DNA from 2 places in the Granulosicoccus antarcticus IMCC3135 genome. Region 1 is predicted to be linked to the other one. Evidence: riboswitches for the same ligand, from Rfam matches in the RefSeq annotation. Region 1 holds a riboswitch; the other holds the start of a gene.
What was found. Region 1 has a riboswitch for thiamine pyrophosphate ahead of thiD (bifunctional hydroxymethylpyrimidine kinase/phosphomethylpyrimidine kinase). Riboswitches for the same ligand answer to the same signal wherever they lie in the genome.
Positions count from the first base shown of each region.

Region 2: it holds a riboswitch for thiamine pyrophosphate, as region 1 does, so the genes downstream of both, IMCC3135_RS09635 (sodium:solute symporter family transporter) here and thiD (bifunctional hydroxymethylpyrimidine kinase/phosphomethylpyrimidine kinase) in region 1, are expected to answer to the same signal.

Region 1 covers NZ_CP018632.1:4,524,970-4,530,453, reverse strand. The annotation lists gene IMCC3135_RS19590 (ABC transporter substrate-binding protein) at 1-390, opposite strand, end outside; gene IMCC3135_RS19585 (ABC transporter permease) at 395-1,195, opposite strand; gene IMCC3135_RS19580 (ABC transporter ATP-binding protein) at 1,197-1,949, opposite strand; gene thiD (bifunctional hydroxymethylpyrimidine kinase/phosphomethylpyrimidine kinase) at 1,952-2,806, opposite strand; TPP riboswitch at 2,863-2,989, opposite strand; gene IMCC3135_RS19570 (polyamine ABC transporter substrate-binding protein) at 3,276-4,364, shown strand; gene IMCC3135_RS19565 (ABC transporter ATP-binding protein) at 4,453-5,484, shown strand, end outside.
Region 2 covers NZ_CP018632.1:2,206,438-2,211,921, reverse strand. The annotation lists gene IMCC3135_RS09645 (LLM class flavin-dependent oxidoreductase) at 153-1,442, opposite strand; gene IMCC3135_RS09640 (3-oxoacyl-ACP reductase) at 1,469-2,242, opposite strand; TPP riboswitch at 2,290-2,385, opposite strand; TPP riboswitch at 2,466-2,575, shown strand; gene IMCC3135_RS09635 (sodium:solute symporter family transporter) at 2,672-4,111, shown strand; gene IMCC3135_RS09630 (oxidoreductase) at 4,160-5,484, opposite strand, start outside.

The sequences.
Region 1 (5,484 bases):
AAAGCCAACCTTGCGACCCTTCAGGTCAGCAATGGATTTTACCGGACCGTCAGCCAGTACCACCAGTGAGTTCAAGGGGGTTGATATCAATGTACCAAAGCGCGACAGCGGCAAGCCTTCAGCGACCTGTACATGCAGTTGCGGCTGATAGCTGATGGCAACATCGGCTTTGCCAGCTGCGACCATTTTGGGGGGTAAGGAAGGATCTGCCGGTTCGATCAGTTCCACATCCAGGCCTTCCTCCTTGAAGTAACCCAGTTCTTTAGCCAGTATCAATTGGGCATGGTCCGGATTTACAAACCAGTCTAGTAAAACGGTCAGTGGTTTATCGTCTGCCAGACTTGCAGTACTGAAAAGCCACAGTGCCAGTAGCAGGTTCAATCGTTTCATGGGTTCAGTTTCGATGGGGTTGAGCGGTGTGGAACTGGCTGGAGTCACGTTGCCAGTAGAGGATTCGGTCAAGTAGCCGGTTAACGCAGAAGTACAACAGCAGTGCGATAAGGCACAGACACAATAATGCGGCGAACATCAGATCGGTTTGCATACGGCCATTGGCGTGCAGCATCAGATAGCCCAGACCTTTGCTTGAGCCAACCCATTCGCCGACCACCGCGCCAATGGGAGCAATGGAGGTGGCAACACGTATGCCTGAAGCAATTGAGGGCAGGGCGGCTGGCAGCCGGATCTGGAACATGATGCTCAATGGTGTAGCCCGTAGTGTCTGTGCCAGATCCAGCATGGCGGGCTGGGTGTGCCGGAGTCCGTCAAAGGTTGCGGCCACCACGGGAAAATAGATAATGAGTATGGCCATGATGATCTTCGAGCTGATGCCATAACCAAACCACAGGGTCAATAGCGGTGCCAGTGCGAAGACGGGCAGGGACTGACTGATGACCATCAGAGGCAGTGCCCAGCGACGCACAGAGGTTGATGCGGTCAGGCCAATGGCACTGATGATGCCCAGACAGCTGCCGATCACCAGGCCGACAACGATCTCGAAACCCGTGATCAATGAATGAGAGGCCAGTGATTGGGCGTGCGTCAGGACAGATTCGAAGACGGCCAAGGGGGCTGGCAGCATGAATTTCGGGATGCCCGTTATGCTCACCAGCAATTGCCAGAACACAAGGATGCTGGCAGCGGTGATGACAAAGTTCAGCAGCGCGGGGCGTTGTGTTGTTGGCAGCTTTTGCATATCAGGCGGCATCCACTTGCCTGCTCAGCGATTGCAGGTGATGCCATACCGTGGGTAGGTGCTGCATGACATAGGCATCATCCATGGCGCGAGGCGCAGCTGTCGACAGGCGAATGCTGTGAATGGATGAGGGCGATGCAGCACTGAGTACGTGGACTGCCTGTGACAGGCGCAGCGCCTCAATCGGATCATGGGTTACCAGCAGTACCGTGCGCTTTGATAACAGATCGAAGGCGAGTAGTTGCAGTTCATCTCGGGTGATGGCATCCAGTCGACTGAAGGGTTCGTCCATCAGTACGACAGGTTGATCCTCGAACAGGGTGCGGGCCAGGGCTATGCGCTGGCGCATTCCTCCTGAGAGCACAGCCGGTAGAGCATCGGCCCAGTCAGCCAGGCCGACTTGTTCAATCAGTGCCTGCGCGCGTTGCCGGTTGGCAGGGCTGCGTTCGCCACGCAAGCGGGCTCCCAGCTGCACATTGTCCAGATTCGACAACCAGGGTAGTAGGCCGTCCTCCTGTGCCATATAGGCAATCTGTCGGGATGCGCTCGGTTTGCCAAAGCTTGTAATGCAGCCCGAATCGGGCTGCTGCAAGCCTGCTACCAGCCTCAGGAGGCAGGATTTGCCTGCGCCACTGCGGCCCAGAATACTGTGCCATTGAGCCGATTCCATGCTGAGTGTCAGGCGATCAAAAATGCAATGCTCACCCAGTGTCAGGCTGACTGCCTGCAACTCGATGGCCGGAGCCTGAGTCACCTTCAACTCCACAGTGCATGAAAATGATGTACGGGACCGTGACCGTGCCCCACGTCCAGTTGATCGGCACAGGCAATCGCTTCGTGTATGTATTGCTCGGCGATGGCGATGGCTGTGTGCAAAGGCAGTCCTTTGGCTATTTCGGCAGTGATGGCCGATGACAAGGTGCAGCCGGTGCCATGTGTGTTGCTGGTGGGGATGCGTGGGTAGCAGAAGCGATGGATGGCGCCGTCTTGTAATAACAGATCGGTGCTGTCCGAGGATGCCAGGTGTCCGCCCTTGAGTAGAACCGCCGAGCAGCCGAACCGGCTCAGTGCCCTTGCCTGTGCTTCCATCTGCGCCTCGCTGCTGGCCTCGACATCACCCAAGAGCATGGCAGCTTCGGGGATGTTGGGAGTGATGAGGGTGGCTCGCGGGAAGAGGATGTCGCGCAAGGCCTCAATGGCGTCTGAGTGCAGTAATGAATCGCCACTCTTGGCCACCATGACAGGGTCAAGCACGACGGGGATGTCGGGGTATTGGTCGAGCACCACGCCGATGGCTTCAATGATGGGAATGCTGGCAAGCATGCCGATCTTGATGGCATCGACCTTCAGATCGGACAGGACGGCGACGAGTTGTTGCGTCACGAATTCAGGCGCCACCTCATGAATGGCACTGACCGAGCAGGTGTTCTGGGCAGTTAACGCGGTGATGGTGGAGGCGCCATAAACGCCTCGGGCGCTGAAAGTCTTCAGGTCTGCCTGGATGCCCGCACCACCGCCCGAATCCGATCCGGCAATGGTCATGGCGATCGGGATTCGCTGTCGCTGGGTATCAGCGCTCTGGGGCGGCAAGCTGGTTTTGTTGGTCTGCATGATTCACTCCTCGGCTAATACCGAGTGTGAAAGAGACCGGGGCATGGGAATCATGGTCATTCCCTTGGCTTGATCCCTTCGTCGGCATTATCCGCATCAGGTTCAGCGGGATCGTGCAGACATCTGCAGCATCTCAGCCGAACCCCCATGCGATATGGTTGTCCAGCACCCCGTCAAGTGGGCCAGAGACTAACATGCTATTTGGCTGATCGCCAACGCCTTATGCAATTATCGGCAAGCTTGCGCGCAAGCCATGCACCATTGCTGAGCCTATAAAGATGCTATCGATGAGGGGGACAGTTGTGCAGGATGAGGATATCTGGTATCAATCACACGCAATGCACATGGGAGTAGAGTGGGGGTATGTGGGGAGTTCAGGCTGTCGGACGTCCTGGATTGTCTGGTGTATTTCATCTTCCGTGTCTCTGCCACTTGTGGCAACAATCTGCAATTATCTAGAGAAAACAAGATGCTCAAGAACATAGTCCGAACAATGGTTGGATTCGCCCTCATCAGCACGGCTCATGCTCAAGAGGAAAAGGTTCTCAATATCTACAACTGGTCGGATTACATTGCCAAAGATACCATTGCCAATTTCGAGGCAGAAACCGGCATCAAGGTCAACTACGATGTCTATGACTCCAATGAGCTGCTGGAATCCAAGCTGATAGCAGGTAGCAGTGGCTACGATGTTGTCGTGCCCACAGCACCTTTCCTGGAGCGACAGATCATGTCGGGTGTCTTCGCAGAGCTTGATCGCAGCAAGCTGTCCAATTACGGCAATCTGGATACCGAGATCCTGACACGCATGGCCGCTCATGATCCGGACAATGCCCATTCTGTGCCTTATACCTGGGGGACGACAGGTTTTGCCTACAACGTTGACAAGGTGGCCGCTGCAATGCCCGATGCGCCGGTGGATAGCTGGGACATGATCCTGAACCCTGAGGTTGCGGAGAAGTTCCAGTCATGTGGCGTGACGGTGGCGGAGGCGCCAACCGAGGTCTTCGGTATTGTCATGGCCTATCTGGGAAAAGACCCTTATAGCAACGACGTCAAGGATGTCGAATTATTCGAAGAGCATATGTTGAAGGTACGACCTTTCATCAAGTATTTTCATTCATCACAGAATATCAATGACCTTGCCAACGGTGAGATATGCGTGTCCATGGGATACAACGGCGATATGCTGATTGCCCGCGATCGCGCCAGCGAAGCTTCGAATGGTGTCGATATCAAGTATGTCATTCCCAAAGAAGGTGCCGCTATCTGGTTCGACAGCCTGGCCGTGCCTGCTGATGCTCCCCATCCGGACAATGCTCATCAGTTCATCAACTACATGATGAGACCGCAGGTCATTGCTGATGTTTCCAACTATGTTTTCTATGCCAATGCCAACAGCGCATCAACGGAATTTGTCTCTGACGAAGTGAAGAGCGATCCGGCTATCTACCCTTCAGAAGCCGTCAAGGCTTTGCTGTTCGCCGACTTGGCGGACGAGAGAAAGTTTACCCGGGCGCTCTCCAGAGCCTGGACCACCATCAAGACTGGTAAGTAGGTAGCACGGCTGGCCCAGCCGGATTCAGCGATACCCTGAACCAGAATGACCTGGTTCAGGGCAATTTGAGCAAGTGGAGATATCAACAATGGCTGATACCGGTGAGCTGGCAAGCAAGGTGAAGGTGCCATGGAATGACGCGGAGGCAAAGCCCTATATACAGCTGGAGAACGTGACCAAGAAGTTCGGTAACTTTTCGGCTGTCGACAATGTCTCGCTGGATATCTACAAATCAGAGCTGTTCTGTCTGTTGGGTGGGTCGGGGTGCGGCAAGTCGACTCTGCTGAGAATGCTGGCAGGATTTGAGGAGCTTAGCAGCGGGCGCATTCTGCTCGATGGCGTCGACATGGCCGGTATTCCGCCTTATGAGCGACCTGTCAACATGATGTTTCAGTCTTATGCCTTGTTTCCGCATATGACAATCGAAGCCAATGTGGCCTTCGGCCTCAAGCAGGAGGGCGTTGCCAAGGCCGACATCAACAAGCGTGTGACTGACATGCTGGAGATGGTGAAACTAGGCGATTTCAGGAAACGCAAGCCGCACCAGTTGTCCGGCGGGCAGCGACAGCGTGTGGCACTGGCCCGGGCACTGATCAAGCAGCCAAAGCTGTTATTGCTGGATGAGCCACTGGGTGCGTTGGACAGAAAGCTGCGGGAGAATACGCAGTTTGAACTGATGACCTTGCAGGAAGAGCTGGACATCACCTTTGTGGTGGTGACCCATGATCAGGAAGAAGCCATGACGCTTTCCAGCCGCATCGGTGTCATGGACAAGGGACGCATTGAACAAGTGGGTTCCCCTAACGAGATCTATGAACACCCTGCATCACGATTTGTTGCCAACTTCATCGGTTCGGTCAATCTGTTCGATGGCAATGTCATTGAAGATGCGGATGATCATGTGCGAATCAGTTCGGATGCAGCGGGCTGTAACCTGTACATCGATCACGGTGTCAATAACGTCAGTGAAGGCTCACGCGTATCGGTGGCAGTACGGCCAGAAAAAATCAGAATATCGCGCCAGAAGCCTGACCAGGAAGACAATGTTGCCTACGGCACGATAATCGAAGTTGCTTATATGGGCAGCCTGTCCATCTACCGGATACAACTGAAGGCGGGG
Region 2 (5,484 bases), 2.3 Mb from region 1:
AACCTTGCAGCACTTTGTCAATGGCATAGCCAGATGGGTCAAATCGTGGTGGTAGTACTTGCCTACCATGATTAAATTTTTCAAGAATTCACTACTAAGATTGTTTTCACCTGATAGTGCACTTGTCCAGGCAAATTCAGTTCATCGAAGTCTCATGAGCAACCAGGCCGCTCCAGACCAAGGTGATCACGCAGAGTGCTGCCGTGATAGTCGCTACGAAACAGGCCTCGATGCTGAAGCTCTGGCACCACCTGCTCGATGAAGTCCTCAATGCCGCTGGGTAACGATGGAGGCATCAGATTGAAACCGTCGGCGCCTTCATTGCAAAACCAGTACTCCATCTTGTCGGCAATCTGCTGCGGTGTACCCACCAACGTGCAGTGACCACCGCCTGCAGCCAGGCGTCCCAGTAATTGGCGTAAAGTAGGTTTTTCGGTTTGAATGATGCGTAATATGGTGCTGTAACGCCCTTGTGGGCCACTGAAATTTTCCATGGACGGCAGCGTTGGCACCGGTGCATCCAGCTCCCAATCCGAGCAATCCTGATCAATGAACATGGACAATTGGCGCAACGAGGCCTCTGCGGGCAGCAATTCATCGAGCTCACGCTGTTTGGCTTTGGCGTCCTCCTCCGTCGCAGCCACATAGGTCACCAGACCGGGCATGATCGGCACACTGACGGTGCGACCGGCAGCGCTCACTCGCTGCTTGATATCCCGATAATAATCTTGTGCTGCCGGCAAATCGTAGGCCACGGCGTAAATTGCCTCAGCATACCGGGTCGCCAGCTCCCGGCCCTGCTCTGAGGAGCCGGCCTGAAACAGTACCGGGTGTCCTTGTACCGGACGTGGCACATTCAGTGGACCATCTACCTGGAAGAACTCGCCGTGATGATTGATCGATCGTACCTTGTCCGGGTCTGCATAATGGCCCTGACGATCAAACAACAAAGCATCGTCATCCCAGGAATCCCACAACCCCAGCACGGCCTGCACAAACTCTTCAGCACGCCGATAACGTTCGGCATGATCTGGCATGCTCTCATAACCGTGGTTGCGTGCCTCCACATCAAACATGGAGGTGACTACATTCCAGCCGATACGACCACTGGAGATGTGATCCAGTGATGCCAGTAGACGAGCGGCATGGAATGGTGTGTAAAAGGTACTGGAGACGGTGCTGATAAATCCGATGTGCTGTGTTGCCCGACTCATGGCAGCGATAGCGGTGAGCGGCTCCAGATACCACCAACTGCCATCCGATACATTACCTGCGGCACCGCTGTCGGCGAAGAAGACGGCGTCCAGTTTGCCGCGTTCTGCCAATTGCGCCAGGCGCTCGTAATAGCGAATATCGCCCAATTGTTCCACTGACGACTGTGGATGTCGCCAGGCGGCTCGATGATGCCCGCACCCCATTAAAAACAGGTTCAAGTGCATCATGCGACTATTCACCCCGATGGCCCCCATCAGTTTTTAACCAGGCCGCCGTCAACCACCAGATTTTGTCCGGTCACTGAACGCGCCCAGGTCGAAGCAAAAAACAAAGTGGCATCGGCAAATTCTGCAGGTGTGGTTACCCGCCGCAGAGGCGTGCTGGCGGCAATGAAATCAAACACCTCATCGGGCGTTGCGGCAGAGGCATCGGTGGTACGCAACAGCCCCCCGGATACCATGTTTACCGTGATGTTATCGGGACCCAGATCTTGCGACAGTGTGCGCGTCAGTGACAACAATGCAGCCTTGCCAGCCGTATAATCATGGTACGGCACCACCGGATTCTGGAACAGATTGGTCCCAACATTCACAATACGGCCAAACCCCACCTCACGCATACCCGCCAGTGCAGCCTGAGTCGTGTTCAGCGCCCCTCCAACCACTCCCATGAATTGCTGATTCAGATCGTCCCAGCTCAACTGCTCAACGTTTGGGCGTGCATCACCGTTGAATGAAAATTCCGGCAGAGCATTATTGATCACGGTTGTCACCGGACGTCCGAAGTGCTGACGTGCCTGATCGAACATCGCTTGCACTGCCGCACGGTCAGTCACATCGGCCTGCACTGCCAGTGCGCGCTCTGGCGCTACGTTGACCAGCTTGTTGGCTGCTTCGGCGCTATTAAAATAATTTATGACAACTGTGGCCCCTTCACGCAGAAAAGCACGTACCAGGTGTTCACCCAAGCCACGGGCACCACCGGTAACCAGAACCAGTTGTTGGTCGAGACGGAAAGATTGTTGCATGAAAACCTCAGAAGTGAGGCAAAGGCATGAATGGGCAGACGCGGTTATGGGCCGGCTACTGACATCCCTTCGCCAGTATGAGCTGGATCAGGTTCAACGGGTTTTTTCTCAGCCCTGCAAGCAGGACACCCCGTGTCGAGCCAAGACCATAGCACAACGAATGTCGAAAAATACAAGGCCTGATAACAGCAATTGACAATCACGTTTTTATTTCCTACTCTGTGCTCACTCCTGGGGGTGCCGTAGAAAACGGCTGAGACACCGCACTTTGTGCGGTAACCCTTTGAACCTGATCCGGATAATGCCGGCGAAGGGAAGGAAATGCCTGCTCTACGCTTGGTTTCGTGCCCCTTCCTTTCTCGCTGTCATTCCAGTGACCCGCCATCTTTGGCGATAACGTTAGCGCCGGTGACGGCAAGGAAGACAACGATGTTCAGTATCTATACAGCCCTTGTCTGGCTGATTATATTCGCCGCTCTGTTCGCCATCCCCGGTCTGCTCTACGCTCGTCGCAAAAAAGACAAACTGGACGATTTTCTGGTTGCCCGAAACAGCCAGAGCAGTTCCGCAACCCTGTTGACACTGCTGGCCACCACCATGGGTACCTGGATATTGTTTGGTCCGGCTCAGGCTGCTACCTGGGGCGGTATCGGTGCCATAATCGGCTACGCACTGGGTGCTCTGGCTCCGCGCCTGATCATGATTCCTCTGGGCAGTCGCATCCGGACGCTGATGCCAGAAGGCCACACACTCACCGAGTTTGTTCTGGGCCGCTATGGCCGCGTGATGTACAGCTTTGTGCTCGCCATCATGATTTTCTATCTTTGCATCAGTCTGACTGCAGGTTTGACAGCCATTGCAAAAATGGTCTCCCTGCTCGCACCGGTACCATTATGGCTGACTGCCAGCATCGTCATGGCTGCCACCTTGCTTTACACCCTCTACGGCGGGTTGCGTGTGACCATCTTTACCGACCGTATACAGATGCTGGTTATTTTGCCATTTCTGGCATTGCTGATCGGTTTTGGCTGGCAAGCCGCCGGCGGTCTCGCACCGGCAATCCAGGGCTTGCAGGAAAAAGCGCCGCACCTGCTGAACCCGTTGGATATCAACGGCCTGAAATCCGGGCTGACGTTCTTTATTGCGGTCGTTCTGACCGGGCTCTTCTATCAAGGCACCTGGCAACGTATATTTGCCGCCCGCGATAACAAGGTCATCCGTAATGGCTTTATCCTCAGTGGTCTTTTCAGTTTTCCCATCATTTTCATCATGGGTCTGTTTGGACTGGCATTTGTAGGGCTGGACTTGCCGGGCGACGGCTCCGTAGCCCTCTTCAGCGTACTACTGAGCGATGTACCACTATGGTTTGCCATCGGCTTGCTGCCATTCGGGCTAGCGCTGATCATGAGCAGTGCCGACTCCACCATCAGTGGGCTCACTAGTATCATGGTGGTGGACCTGCACCGCCTGTTGCCGCGACTGAGAAACCATGATCTGTTGTCCTTGTCGCGCTGGCTGATCGTTCTGCTGTCGATCCCAGTGTTGTTTGTCGCCGCCCAGGGTTACAGCGTACTGTACCTGTTTCTGCTGGCAGACCTGTTGTGCTGCGCGGCCGCCTTCCCGGTATTTTTCGGCTTCTACAACGCCCGCTATCAGAGCTACAATGCTGCGATCAGCACCTTCGCAGGTCTGGTGGCCGGACTTGTGGTATTTCCATTACCGGGAGCGCCCATTACGAACCTGCTTGAGTCCTTCCTGCTGGCCTCGCTGGTACCGGTCGCCGTATCGCTTTTACTGCTGCTCCTACCTCAGGGAAAACTCTTTGACTTCTCACTTCTGGCGCAGCAAGTGCGAAAAATTGAGGGTTAGGATACCGGATGTCTGCGCAATACCCCATACAACGCACCTGTTCTCAGATTACAACGTCCATGCCGCCTTGAGACCTTCGAGCACTGCCTCCTCTGCCGTTCGCGCTGCAACACAGTCTCCGATGGCCACCAGCGCGATGTCTGCACTCTCCAGCTCATCCAGAAGCGTGCACTCCGATATTTGCCCCTGGGCAAGCACCAGGGTGTCAACATCATCAATAATGATGGGCTCTTCACTCGATGTGTGTTGCAGATAGACCGTCTGTGAATCGCACCCGAACAGCCGCGCATAGGGAATGATCTCGACCCCCAGCCGGTGCAGTCTTGCCACCGCCATATCACGGACATAACCCGGCAACAATTCGCCTGCATGCAGCCCGTTGACGGCCAGTCGAACGTGCCGCCCGCCTTCTGCCAGCAACTCGGCAATCCCCACACCAACCCAATCACAACGCCAATCGGCGATGACGACCCGTGAGCCCACATTTGCCTGCCCCTGAAGCACTTGCCAGGCATCGACAACCGGCGCATCTTCAGATATTTCTGCGCTCTGTGGCCAACGTGGTTTTGCACCAGTCGCAAGAATCACCACATCAGGACATTCAGCGTCGATCAAGGCTCTGTCTACAGAGGCTCCCCGCACCACAGTGACACCCGCCAATTCCAGTTCGCGTGACAGATTGGTCACGATGCCCCCAAATTCACTACGCCCTGGCAATAGCTGCGCAAGCAGTGCCTGCCCACCCAGCCTGGATGAGGCCTCATATAATGTCACTGCATGACCACGCTGTGCTGCCACGGCTGCCGCCTTCATACCACCGGGTCCGCCACCCACCACCATGACCTTCTTGCGCACACGGGCTGGCAACAAGGTGCCATAGTGACGCTCTCGTCCCGATTCTGGATATTGGATACAGGAGATGGGGTAGCCTTTGTGAAAGTGCCCAATGCAAGCCTGGTTACAGCCGATACAGGCACGAATATCATCCGATCGATCGGTCTGCGCCTTGACAGGCATCTGCGGGTCGCAGATCAATGCTCGTGTCATGCCACACATGTCCGCCTGGCCCGATGCAATTATCGCCTCAGCTTCTTGTGGCTGATTGATCCGTCCCGCCACCATGACAGGAATGCTGACGCGCTGCTTCACAGCCTCTGCAAATGGCGCAAGATAGGCATTGGCCACTGCCATGGGTGGCACGATATGCGTGGCCCCTCCCAGTGAGGCCGAGGTACCTGCAATCACGTTGACGTAATCCAGCTCCTCGGCAAGCTTGACGATCACATCAAGCGAAGTTTCTTCTGTCAGCCCATCCGGATCCTTCTCGTCACCCGATATACGCATACCCACCACAAAGTCTGGTCCGGTTGCAC